3 regions of the Cellulomonas sp. PSBB021 genome follow, and region 2 is predicted to be linked to each of the others. Evidence: riboswitches for the same ligand, from Rfam matches in the RefSeq annotation. Region 2 holds a riboswitch; each other region holds the start of a gene.
What was found. Region 2 has a riboswitch for S-adenosylmethionine ahead of CBP52_RS10850 (rhodanese-like domain-containing protein). Riboswitches for the same ligand answer to the same signal wherever they lie in the genome.
Positions count from the first base shown of each region.

Region 1: another riboswitch for S-adenosylmethionine. It lies ahead of CBP52_RS14695 (methylenetetrahydrofolate reductase); the one in region 2 lies ahead of CBP52_RS10850 (rhodanese-like domain-containing protein).
Region 3: another riboswitch for S-adenosylmethionine. It lies ahead of CBP52_RS03770 (hypothetical protein); the one in region 2 lies ahead of CBP52_RS10850 (rhodanese-like domain-containing protein).

Region 1 is NZ_CP021430.1:3,197,691-3,201,821, forward strand. It holds gene metE (5-methyltetrahydropteroyltriglutamate--homocysteine S-methyltransferase) at 1-1,280, opposite strand, end outside; gene CBP52_RS14695 (methylenetetrahydrofolate reductase) at 1,337-2,380, opposite strand; SAM riboswitch class I at 2,420-2,516, opposite strand; gene CBP52_RS14700 (hypothetical protein) at 2,639-2,824, opposite strand; gene CBP52_RS14705 (DNA-3-methyladenine glycosylase I) at 3,055-3,666, opposite strand; gene CBP52_RS14710 (hypothetical protein) at 3,958-4,131, shown strand, end outside.
Region 2 is NZ_CP021430.1:2,373,209-2,377,339, reverse strand. It holds gene CBP52_RS10860 (hypothetical protein) at 1-213, shown strand, start outside; gene CBP52_RS10855 (O-succinylhomoserine sulfhydrylase) at 338-1,591, opposite strand; gene CBP52_RS10850 (rhodanese-like domain-containing protein) at 1,588-2,007, opposite strand; SAM riboswitch class I at 2,014-2,112, opposite strand; SAM riboswitch class IV at 2,231-2,344, shown strand; gene CBP52_RS10845 (aminotransferase class V-fold PLP-dependent enzyme) at 2,384-3,835, shown strand; gene CBP52_RS10840 (hypothetical protein) at 3,856-3,966, opposite strand; gene CBP52_RS17595 (hypothetical protein) at 3,955-4,131, shown strand, end outside.
Region 3 is NZ_CP021430.1:834,046-838,176, reverse strand. It holds gene CBP52_RS03780 (neutral zinc metallopeptidase) at 1-449, shown strand, start outside; gene CBP52_RS03775 (NYN domain-containing protein) at 475-1,404, shown strand; gene CBP52_RS03770 (hypothetical protein) at 1,493-2,245, opposite strand; SAM riboswitch class IV at 2,256-2,373, opposite strand; gene CBP52_RS03765 (metal-sulfur cluster assembly factor) at 2,477-2,806, opposite strand; gene sufU (Fe-S cluster assembly sulfur transfer protein SufU) at 2,803-3,279, opposite strand; gene CBP52_RS03755 (SufS family cysteine desulfurase) at 3,344-4,131, opposite strand, start outside.

The DNA.
Region 1 (4,131 bases), 820 kb from region 2:
AACGCGTCGTCGGACAGGCCGCCCGTGCGCTCGCGCACCTCGGGACGCACCACCCCCGGCGCGCTGCGGCGCGACGCGACCGCGTCGGACGCCTCGAGCAGCTGCTCGTGGATCGCCTCGCGGCCCTCGGACAGGCCCTCCGCGAGGGTGACGACCTCCGCGACCTTCTGGTCCGCGAACGCGAGCCACGAGCGCAGCGTCGGGTCCAGGTTCGGCTCGTCCGCCGTGTCGTGCGGCACGTGGAACAGCGACGTCGACGTGCCGACCGCGACCGCGCCCGCACCGATGACCTCGAGCTGCTCGAGCACCTGCAGCTTGGCGTCGAGGTCCGCGCGCCAGATGTTGTGACCGTCGACGACGCCCGCGACGAGCGTCTTCGACTCCAGGCCCGGCACCGCCTCGGTGGGCGCCGTGCCCTTGACCAGGTCCAGCCCGATCGCCTCGACGTCGGTGCCCGCGAGGACCGGCAGCGCGGCGCCCAGGTCCCCGTACGGGGCGGCGACGAACAGCGCGGGACGCTGCGGGCGCGCGAGCTCGGTCGCGAGCACGCGGTACGCGTCCGCGGTCGCCGCGAGCAGACGCTCGACCGGCACGTCGATGCTCTCCGAGACGAGCGCGGGCTCGTCGAGCTGCACCCACGTGGCCCCCGCCGCCGCGAGGTCGCGCAGCAGGTCCGCGTACACCGGCAGCAGGTCGTGCAGCCGGTCGATCGGCGCGAAGTCCGCGGGCGCACCCTCGGTCGCCTTCGCGAGCGCCAGGTACGTGACCGGGCCGACGATCACCGGGCGGGTCAGGACGCCGTCGGCGAGCGCCTCGACGAACTCCGCGACCGGGCGCGTGCCGACGTACGAGAACGTCGTCTCCGGGCCGATCTCCGGGACGAGGTAGTGGTAGTTGGTGTCGAACCACTTGGTCATCTCGAGCGGCAGGTCGTCGCCACGGCCGCGCGCGACCGTCGAGTACGCCGCGAGGTCGAGCGTGCCGTCCTCACCGACGAGGTCCGCGAAGCGCGCGGGGATCGCGCCGACGACCGCGGTCGCGTCGAGCACCTGGTCGTAGAAGGAGAACGCGCTCGGGATCGCGGCCGTGTCCTTCGGCAGGCCGAGCTCGACGAGGCGCTCGCGCGTCCGGCGGCGCAGCGCCGCGGCGGTCGCCTCGACCTCGTCGGCCGTGGACCTCCCGGCCCAGAAGGCCTCCACGGCCTTCTTGAGCTCGCGGCGCGGCCCGATGCGCGGGTAGCCGAGCACGGAGCCGGTCGGGAACTGCGGGGTCTCGCTCATGGGGTCCAGCCTTCGTGTCGTGGTGGTGCGGGGTTCGGGGGACGTGGGCGCCGACCTCAGCGGGTCGAGCCGTCCAGCTGCGCGCCCTCGAGCAGGTCGAGCGCGGCCTCGTGCTTGTTGTACGTGTAGAGGTGCACGCCGGGTGCGCCGCCGTCGAGGACGCCCTTGACGAGGTCGACACCCGCGCGGGTGCCGATGCGGTGCGCCGCCGACGCGTCGTCCGCGGAGCCGAGCGCATCGAGCAGGTCGCGCGGCACCGGGACACCCGTGAGCTCCTGCGTGCGCAGCAGCCGGGCCGGGTCGGTCAACGGGATGATCCCGGGGATGATCGGGATGACCACGCCCGCTGCGCGCGCCTCGGCCACCAGGCCCAGGTACGACTCGGCGTCGTAGAACACCTGCGTGATCGCGAAGTCCGCACCCGCCTCCTGCTTGGCGAGCAGCGACGCGACGTCCTGCGCGCGCGTGCCGCCCGTCGCCGCGTTGCCGCGCGGGAACGCGGCGACCGCGACCGACAGCGGCCGCACCCGCGCACGCACGGCCTGCGCCGGGCTCGCACCGCAGCGGCGGGACTCGATGTCCCGCAGCAGACCGACGAGCGCGCTCGCGGTCTCCAGGCCGTCCGGGTGGGCCTGCCAGTCGGCCTGGCCCGCGGGGGGGTCGCCGCGCAGCGCCAGGAACGAGCGCACGCCCTCGTCGAGGAACTCCTCGACGATCGTCGTGATCTCGTCGCGGCTCGTGCCCACGCACGTGAGGTGCGCGATCGGGGACAGCGACGTCTCGCGCAGCAGCCGCGAGACGAACGCGCGCGACGTCTCGCGCGTCCTGCCCGAGGCGCCGTACGTGACCGAGACGAAGTCCGGGTGCACGGCCTCGAGCTGGCGCACGGTCTCCCACAGGCGCGGCGCGGCCTGCGGGTTGCGCGGCGGGAAGAACTCGAACGAGAGCGTCGGGCGGTCGAGCGTGCCGAGCGGTCGCGGGTCGGCGGCCACGTGCGCGCCGGTCGGGACGCCGGGGCGCGCCGCGCTGCTCGCACCGTCGGCGCGCGCGTCGTCGAGCCGCGGCTGCGCCGCGGGCGGGTTCACGGTCGCCGCGCTCACGCCGGCGGGCCGTTCAGACACTGGGTCTGCGACATGTCCACTCCATCGGTCCTGGCGGAAGCACCCACACCCTCGTCGCGGAGGGGGGTTGCTGCGGCGTCGACGAGCCAGGTCTCTCGGCCGCTCTGGATGGTTGCCGTGATCGTAGGCCGGAAGCCCACATGCTGACCACGACTTCTCACGTTGCGAGACGGGCGGGCCGCCCAGCGGACGCGTCGCCGGAGACACGCAGATCAGGCGGGGAGGAGGCTCCGCGGGTCAGGCCAGCGGACGCGGGCGCTGGTGCGGGATCTCGCCCCACGGCTGGGTGCCCGTCACCGTCGACAGCAGACCGGCCTCGACCGCCTGCAGGACCTGCGCGTCCGGCGGGACCGACCCGCCCAGCGCCTCCCGCGCACCGCGGACGGCGTCCAGGCCGCCGTCGTGGTCGGGCATGTCGGTCATGCGCAGGACTGTAACCGCCGCGCACGATCAGGCGAAGTCCCCACGGCCGGATCACCCGAGGGGAGCACGTCCCGGGGTCCTCCGAGCGGGCGGCACCCGGACGGCCGGACGCCGCGGGCAATCGCATGACCCGTCCCGGCCGACGTGCGCTGACCTGCGGATCTGCTCTCGCGACGGGTCACCCGAACGCCACGGCCTACCGCAACGGCCTCCGCGCCCGCCGGGGGACTTCACCCACGCACCGACGGGCAGGCCGCCAGGTGGTCGTCGACGAGCCCGCACGCCTGCATCGCCGCGTACGCCGTCGTCGGTCCGACGAACCGGAAGCCGAGCGACTTGAGCTCGCGCGCGAGCGCGCGGGACTCGGGCGTCACCGCGGGCACGTCCGCCCACGACGCGGGGCGCACGTGCTGCGTCCGGTCCGGCGCGAACGACCAGAAGAGCGCGTCGAGCGTGCGGCCCGCCGCGTGCAGCGCGAGCAGTGCGCGCGCGTTCGCCACGGTCGCCTCGATCTTCTGCCTGTTGCGCACGATGCCCGTGTCCGCCAGCAGCCGTTCGACGTCGTGCTTGTCGTACCCGGCGACGACCTGCGGGTCGAACCCCGCGAACGCGGCCCGGAACGACTCACGCTTGCGCAGCACCGTGATCCACGACAGCCCCGACTGGAACCCCTCGAGCGCGATCCGCTCGAACAACGCCTCCTCGCCGTGCACCGGCACGCCCCACTCCTCGTCGTGGTAGCGCTCGTACAGCGGGTCCCCGTCCCCGAAGCACCGCCCGGTCACGGGCGCCGGAGCGGTCGCGGCCGCCAGCGGGGTGTCGACCGTCACGGTGTCGTCCATGCGGTCGAGTCTGCCGTCTCCCGCCCACGCGCGGCAGACCCCGCGCGCCCCCTGTGGACGACAGGTCGTCAGCCGAACCCCCCGTTCCCGCCGTCGGCCCGGCCCCGCTCCCAGACCCCGACGTCGTGGTTGCTACGGCTCAGACGCGCCGTTCCCGGAGCATCCGCGGGGGCGGCGACCGGCCACCTCGGCCTTTCACGGTGGAGGCTGACGTCAGAGTCTCGCAGGGAAAGGTGCCTTGACCTGAACATCAGACGTACGTTTTGCCACGGCATGCGATGGAGCTCCGCTATGGTGCGATTCGAGTGCCTCGCCGGGGCGAGGCGCATAAGCAGGGGAAAGAGTCTCGCAATGCATCGACAACTAGCCGTCCTAGGAGTCTGTCTGCTCACTGTGATAGTAGGGGGCTGTTCCGGCTCGAGTTCTGACGGCGATTGCGTGGCTCCGGTGCTCGCCGTGTCGCAG
Region 2 (4,131 bases):
GACGCGGCTCGTCGTCGCGGCCACCTCGCCTACGCGGCGGCGTTCAGCCACCTCGCGTGGCACGTGGACGCGACGATGCTCGTCGCGCCGCTCGACGCGCTCGCCGCCGAGGCGGCGCACGTCGCGCGCCGCGCGGGCGTCGACCGGGTCGAGCTCGCGCTCGTCGGCGGCTCGCGCCGCCACGCCGCCGCCCTGGCCCGCACGCTCACCTGACCACCCCGCGGTTGCTCCGGTTCTGGGACGTCGGAGCCGGAGCAACCCCGGCGCCGGCCCGGTGGGGTGGTGGGGTCCGCAGCGGGGGTGTGGCGGCGGGGGTGTGGCGGCGGGCGGCGGAGGGTCAGCGCAGCGTGCTGAGGGCCTGGTCGAGGTCGTCGCGCAGGTCGTCGACGTCCTCCAGACCCACCGAGAAACGGACCGTGGCCTCACCGATGCCGACCCTGGCGCGCCCGTCGGGGCCGAGCTTGCGGTGCGTGGTCGTGGCCGGGTGCGTGACGATCGACTTCGCGTCACCCAGGTTGTTCGAGATGTCGACCACGCGCAGGGCATCGAGCACACCGAACGTCGTCTTCTTCGCGAGCTCCGGCGTCGCGCCCTCGGGCGTGCGCAGCGTGAACGTCACGACCGTCCCGCCGCCGGTCTGCTGCCGCCGCGCGAGGTCGTGCTGCGGGTGCGACTCGAGGAACGGGTAGCGGACGGACTCGACCGCCGGGTGCTCCTCGAGCCAGCGCGCGAGCGTCAGCGCGGACGCGGCCTGGTGCCGCACGCGGATCGACAGCGTCTCGAGGCCCTTGAGCAGGACCCACGCGTTGAACGGCGAGAGCGACGGCCCGGTGTTGCGGATGAGCGTCTGCACCGGCCCGCCCACGAAGTCCGCCGAGCCGAGGATCGCGCCGCCCAGCACTCGGCCCTGCCCGTCGATGTGCTTGGTCGCGGAGTACACGACCACGTCGGCGCCCAGGTCGAGGGGGCGGGAGAACACGGGGGTCGCGAACACGTTGTCGACGACGACGACCGCGCCGGCCGCGTGCGCGAGGCGCGAGACCGCCTCGACGTCGACGAGGTCCTGCATCGGGTTCGACGGCGTCTCGAAGAACACGACGTCGGCCGGGGTGGCGAGCGCCGCCTCCCACTGCGTGAGCTCGTGCCCGTCGACGTACTCGGTGCGCACGCCCCACTTCGCGAGGATCTCGTCGAAGATGACGACGCTCGACCCGAACAGCGCACGGGCCGCGACGATCCGCGAGCCCGAGCCGACGAGCGCGGCGAGCGCCGTGAACACCGCGCTCATGCCGGACGCGGTGGCGTAGCAAGCCTGCGCGCCGTCGAGCAGGCGCAGGCGCTCCTCGAAGGTGGACACGGTCGGGTTGTTGTAGCGGGAGTACAGGAACCGGTCGACCTCGCCCGCGAACGCGGCCTCGGCCTGCCCCGCGGAGTCGTAGGTGAAGCCCTGCGTGAGGAACAGCCCCTCGCCGAACTCGCCGAACTGCGAGCGGACGTGCCCGCCCCGCACCGCGAGCGTGTCCGGGCGCAGCGTCGAGCGGTCGACCCGCCGGGCGTCCCAGTCGCCGGGGCCGGGGGCGTGTGCGCTCACGCCTGCCGCCAGGGCAGGCCCTCGGCGCGCCAGCCCCAGTGACCGCGCTGCCCGTCGGGCCCGACGTCGCCCTCGAACCCGCGCAGCACGTTGTAGGCCGGGCCGTAGCCCGCGGCGGTCGCGGCCTGCGCGGCGGCGACCGAGCGGACGCCCGACCGGCACAGGAACACGACGGGGCGGCCGTCGCCGGGCTCGAGCCCGGTCGCCGCGAGCTCGTCGAGGAACCTGGGGTTGGGGCCGGCCGGGGTCAGCCACTGCACGAACGCGGCGCGCTCGCCAGCGTCGGCGGCGTCGGGGACGCCGATCTGCTGCCACTCGGCCTCGGTGCGCACGTCGACGAGCAGTGCACGCTCGTCGGACGCCACGAGGTCCCAGGCCTGCTGCGGGGTGAGGTCGCCTGCGTAAGGTCCGGCCATGTCGCTCCTCCATCGGTCCTGGCGGTAGCACCCTCGGCCAGGCGCGGGGCCTGCGGGTTGCTGCGGCGTCGTCGAGCCAGATCTCTCGGCCGCTCTGGATGGTGCGAGGAGCGTAACGCCGTTTCGTCGACCACATCCACCTCGTGGACACGCGTTCCGCGTGGCGAGACAGACGGCTGTCCGCGTTGACAGCCGCTCGCCCGGCTCGCCACCCTTTCGGTCAGGTCATGAGCGCCAGCGCGAAGCCCCGGCTCGCTGGCCGGCAACCCTCCTCCGCGGTGGGGTGCCCCGGGTGACGACCAGGCCGAGCACCGACCGGTGCCGGCAAGCGCGGGATGCCCGGACCCGGGGTCCCCGGATCCACGGAGGTACCCCCGTGACCGCACTGGCCGAGACCACGTCCTGTCCGACGACGGCCCCGACGTCGGCTCCGACGACCGGCACGACGACGGGCGCGACCGCGGCGACCGCTGCGCCCGCCGTTCAGCCGCTCCTGCCCGTGGTCGGGGGCAGCACCACGGTGCCGCTCGTCGACGGCACGCAGCGCGTCTACGCGAACCTCGACTACGCCGCCAGCGCACCGGCGCTCCAGGCCGTCGCCGACCGGGTCGCGGAGGTGCTGCCGCTGTACGCGTCGGTGCACCGCGGGGCGGGGTACCTCTCGCAGGTGTCGACCGCGCTGTACGAGTCCGCGCGGCAGGCGGTCGCGCGGTTCGTCGACGCGCGCGAGGACGACGTCGCGATCATCACCCGCAACACCACCGACTCGCTCAACCTGCTCGCCGGCGTCGTCCCGACCGGTGAGCGGGTGCTGGTGCTCGACCTGGAGCACCACGCGAACCTGCTCCCGTGGCTGCGCTCGAGCGACCCGCACGGCCGTCGCACGACGATCCTGCCGATCGCCGAGACCGTCGCCGCGACCCTCGAGTCGCTGCGCGCGGAGCTCACCGCGCGCGCGTACGCCCTGGTCACGGTGTCGGGCGCGTCCAACGTCACCGGTGAGGCGCTGCCGGTCGAGCGGGTCGTCGAGATTGCGCACGCCGCGGGTGCGCGGGTCGCGGTCGACGGTGCGCAGCTCGTGCCGCACCGCGGCTTCTCGCTCGCGCGCACGGGCGCCGACTACGTCGCGTTCTCGGGCCACAAGACGTACGCGCCGTTCGGTGCGGGCGCGCTCGTCGGCCGTCGCGACTGGCTCGACACGGGCACGCCGTACCTCGCAGGGGGAGGTGCGGTGCGCGACGTGCGGGCCGACCGGACCGTGTGGCAGCCGGCCCCGGCGCGCCACGAGGCCGGGTCGCCGAACGTCATCGGTGCGATCGCGCTGGCGGAGGCGTGCGACGCGCTCGCGGCGCTGCCGGCCGGGGCGCTCGTCGAGCACGAGCGGGCGTTGCGGGACCGGCTCGTCGCGGGGCTCGAGCGGGTCCCGGGTGTGCGCGTCGCGAGCATCTGGCCGGACTCGGCGGAGCCCGTGGGGGTCGTGACGTTCACGGTGGAGGACCACGACCCCGGCCTGGTCGCCGCGTACCTCGCGGCCGAGCACGGCATCGGTGTGCGTGACGGCCGGTTCTGCGCGCACCCGCTGCTGTCCCGCCTGGGGGCGAGCGGCGGTGCGATCCGCGCGTCGGTGGGGGTCGGGACGCCGAGCGAGGCCGTCGACCGGCTGGTCGCGGCGCTGCACGCGTACGTGACGGACGGGCCGCGCTCGCGGTACGCGGTCGAGGACGGCTGCTGGGCGGTCGTCGACGACACGCGTCCGCTGCTCGCGGTGCACGGCCTGGACCACCTGGCCGCGACCGCCGCGGCGGCGTGCGGTCCTGCGCTCGACTGAGCCGAGCGGCGCCGCAGAGGTCAGGGAGTCAGGACGCGCGCGGCGCGCGCGAGCATGCTCCGCACGACGTGCGGGTGCAGCGCACGCACGGGCAGCAGGTAGAGGCGGCCGCGCCGGTTGTGCAGGCGCACGTTCGTCGTGACCGCGACGAGGCCCGCGCGGGAGTCGACGGCGACGGCCGCGGCGACGCCCGGGACCGCGTCGAGGCCCTGTTCACGGCCGTCGCGAGCCGGCGCCGCGACTGCGCGCGCCTGTACGTCGAGGCCGCCGCCGAGGGCGTCTCAGACGTCGTCGCA
Region 3 (4,131 bases), 1.5 Mb from region 2:
TCGACCTGCTGACCAGCCAGTTCGGCGCGAAGGGCGGGCCGCTCGCCGAGATGTACGTCTACGCGCACGAGTACGGCCACCACGTCCAGAACGTCACCGGCGTGTTCGACTCCTCCGACCGCCGCGGGTCGGGCGCCGGGTCGGACTCCGTGCGCGTCGAGCTCCAGGCCGACTGCTATGCGGGCATGTGGGCCGGCAACGCCGCGACCACCGAGGACCCCGACACCGGTGTCACCTACCTCAAGCCCATCACCGCCGACGAGCTCGCGCAGGCGATCGACGCGGCCGCTGCCGTGGGCGACGACCACATCCAGCAGCAGTCGGGCGGCGGCGTGAACCCCGACTCGTGGACCCACGGCTCGAGCGAGCAGCGCCAGCGCTGGTTCACCACCGGCTACCAGCAGCGCGACCTCGCGGCGTGCGACACCTTCGCCGCCGACACGCTCTGACGCCCGCATCGGGCAGACTCCGGGCATGAGCACCGACGACAGCTCCGCCCGCGTGGGCGTCTATCTCGACTTCGACAACATCGTCATCTCCCGCTACGACCAGCTCCACGGTGACGGCTCGTGGCGCAAGGACAACGCGCGTGACGCCGGTAAGGACGTCGCCCCTCGGCTCGACGCCGCCCGGGTTGACGTGAGCGCGCTCCTCGACTACGCGTCGTCGTTCGGCACGCTCGCCGTGACCCGCGCGTACGCCGACTGGTCGGTGCCGGCCAACGCGGCGTACCGGCGCCAGCTGGTGGACCGCGCGATCGACCTCACGCAGCTCTTCCCTGCGTCCGGTACCAAGAACGGCGCCGACATCCGGCTCGCCGTGGACGTGCTCGAGGACCTGTTCCGTCTCACCGACCTCACGCACGTCGTGATCGTGGCTGGCGACTCCGACTACATCGCGCTCGCGCAGCGGTGCAAGCGCCTCGGGCGCGTGGTCGTCGGCGTCGGCGTGCCGGGCGGGACCAGCAAGGCACTGATCTCCGCGTGCGACGAGTTCGAGTACTACGACGAGGCCGTGCGGCAGTCGGACGAGGCAGAGGACGACGACGCCGTCGTCACGGGCGCCCCGGACGACACCGCTGCCTCGCCCGTGACGACCGCTCCGCGCACGGCGACGGCCGCGCGCACCGAGCCCGAGACATCGTCACAGCCGATCAGCGGTCCGGTCGCGACGCGGCTGCTCGCACGCGCACTCGGGCTGGTCGCGAAGGACGCCGACGGCTGGAGCCAGGCGTCGGCGGTCAAGCAGCAGATGAAGCGGCTCGACCCCCGGTACAACGAGGCTGCGCTCGGCTTCGCGACGTTCACGGACTTCGTACGCTCACGCCAGGGGCAGGTCGAGCTCCGGGAGGAGGGTCAGGCGCGGTGGCTCCGGCTGCGCGCCCCCAAGTCGAAGAAGGGCTGAGCGCACGCCGCGCCGGGCTGACCTGCGTGGCGCGGCCCAGTGCGACCCCCACCACGCAGGTCAGCCGGACCCACGCGATGCGTCGGTGCTACGCGCGGGCCGCGCGCGCGAAACGGGTCAGGCGGACCCGAACGAGACGGCTCACGACGGCGCCCAGCGCGAGCGGCGCACGCGTCACCGTCGCGAGGGCTCGGGCCGTCTCCCGGCCCACCCGGTCGACGTCAGCGCGGGCCGAGGCCGCCATCACTCCCACCTGGTGCGCGCGCAGGGCGTGCGCGAGCGCCGGGACGTCCGCCAGCACGTCGGCGCGCACGGCGTGGTCCTCGGGAGCGAGCAGACGCAGCCACTCCGCGAACAGACGCACTCGTGCTTCCGCCGAGTCGTCGAGCAGACCGGACCGGAGAGCGTCCTGCCGGCTGACCGCTCGCACGGTGCGATCGTGATCCCGCACCGAGTCCAGCTCGACGACCGCCATACCCGACGCCGCGGCGTCGTCGAGCAGCTCGGTCAGGCGCGCGTCGCGCAGCTGGAGCGCGGCGCGGACCGGCGCCCACGACGCGTCGTCGGGGTCGGACAGCCCGGCGAGCTGCACGACCCCGTCGCCGGCCGTCCGACCCGCACGCGAGCGTGCCGCTCCGGCCCGCCGCGAGACCTCGGACTCGAGCCAGGTGCAGTCGTCGCAGAGCGTCTTGGCGACCCTCAGCAGCGACAGACCCCAGTCGCCGACCAGGCACGCGGTGCACAGCTCCCCGCGGGTGACGAGGTCGACACCGGTCCGGCTCGCCGCGGGGGCGGGGCGCAGCTCGACGAGACCGTCGGCGCGCAGGAACTTCTCACTCATGGGCGTACTCCCTTCGCACTTCCCGGCGGCGGTCGCCGCCGGGCCGGTCTTCCTCCGGGGCACCGTGCGCGAGGTTGCGCGGTTGCCGGACCAGCACGCGGAGGGCGTCTCGCTGATCGCTCTTGACCTGGGGAAACGCTAACGTGACCCGGCTCGCACGAGCAAGGGACGTCACACGAACGCGGGCGGTGGACGAGGAGTCCGCCGTCCACCGCCCGGGTGCGAGGTGTGTCAGATGTTGAAGCCGAGGGCCCGCATCTGCTCACGGCCGTCCTCGGTGATCTTCTCCGGGCCCCACGGCGGCATCCAGACCCAGTTGATGCGGAAGCCGTCGACGATGCCGTCGAGCGCCTGCGCGGACTGGTCCTCGATGACGTCCGTGAGAGGGCACGCCGCCGACGTGAGCGTCATGTCGATCACCGCGGTGTTCTGCTCGAGCGCGACCCCGTACACGAGGCCGAGGTCGACGACGTTGATCCCGAGCTCGGGGTCGATCACGTCGCGCATCGCCTCCTCGACGTCCGCGACGGTCGTCGGTGAGCCAGTGCTGGGGGTGGTCATGCGTCCTCCCGGGATCCGGTCTTGATGAGTGCGTCGTTCAGCGCGACCCAGCCGAGCAGGGCGCACTTCACGCGTGCGGAGTACTTGCCGACGCCCGTGAAGGCGGCGGCGTCGCCGAGCGCCTCCTCGGCGTCGTCGTCGTCGAGCCCCTGCCCCCTGGACTGCATGAGGTCACGGAACGACGCGGCGAGCGTGTCGACGGTGCCCAGCGGCTGGTCGAGCACCAGGTCGTGCAGCACCGAGACCGAGGCCTGCGAGATCGAGCAGCCCTGCCCCTCCCAGCGCAGCCCGCGGACCACACCGGCGTCGTCCACGTCGACCTGCAGGGTCACCTCGTCGCCGCACGTGGGGTTCACCTGGTGCGACTGCGCCGAGCGGGCGCCGTCGGCCGCCTCGCCCAGCCCTCGCCCGTGCGGAAACTTCGCGTGGTCCAGGATCACCTGCTGGTACAGCTGCTCCATCGAGCTGCTCATACGTCGCCCTTCTCGTGGCGCCGGGGGCGCCGTCAGTCCGTCAGTCCGTCAGTCCGTCAGTCCGTCAGTCCGTCAGTCCGAAGAACGCCCGGACCCCCGCGAGCGCTTCCCGGAACACGGCGATCTCCTCGTCGGTGGTGTACACCGCGGCGGTCGCGCGTGCCGTGGCGGCCACGCCGAACCGGCGGTGCAGCGGCTGTGCGCAGTGGTGGCCGACGCGCACCGCGACGCCGGCGTCGTCGAGCACCTGCCCCACGTCGTGCGCGTGCACGCCGTCGACGACGAACGACACCGCGGCGAGCCGGTCTGCGGTGTCGGTCGGGCCGATCACCCGCACCCCCGGCACGGAGGCCACCGCGTCGAGCAGCAGGCCCGCCAGGTGGTGCTCGTGCGCGGCGACGGCGTCCATCCCGAGGTCGGACAGGTAGGTCGCGGCCGCGCCCATCGCGACGGCCTGCGAGACCATCTGCGTGCCGGCCTCGAACCGCTGCGGCGGCGGGGCGTACGTCGTCTCGGTCATCGTGACGACCTCGACCATCGAGCCGCCCGTGGTGACCGGCGGCATCGCCTCGAGCAGCTCGCGTCGCCCGTAGAGCGCGCCGACGCCGGTCGGCGCGAGCATCTTGTGCCCCGAGAACGCGGCGAAGTCGACGCCGAGCTCGTGCAGGTCGACCGGCAGGTGCGGCACGGACTGGCACGCGTCGAGCACCGTGAGCGCGCCCACCTCGCGGGCGCGGGCGACGAACGCGGGCACGTCGGTGATCGCTCCGGTCACGTTGGACGCGTGCGTGAAGGCCAGCACGCGCGTGCGGTCGGTGACGACGCTCGAGAGCTCGTCGGTCCGCAGGCGCC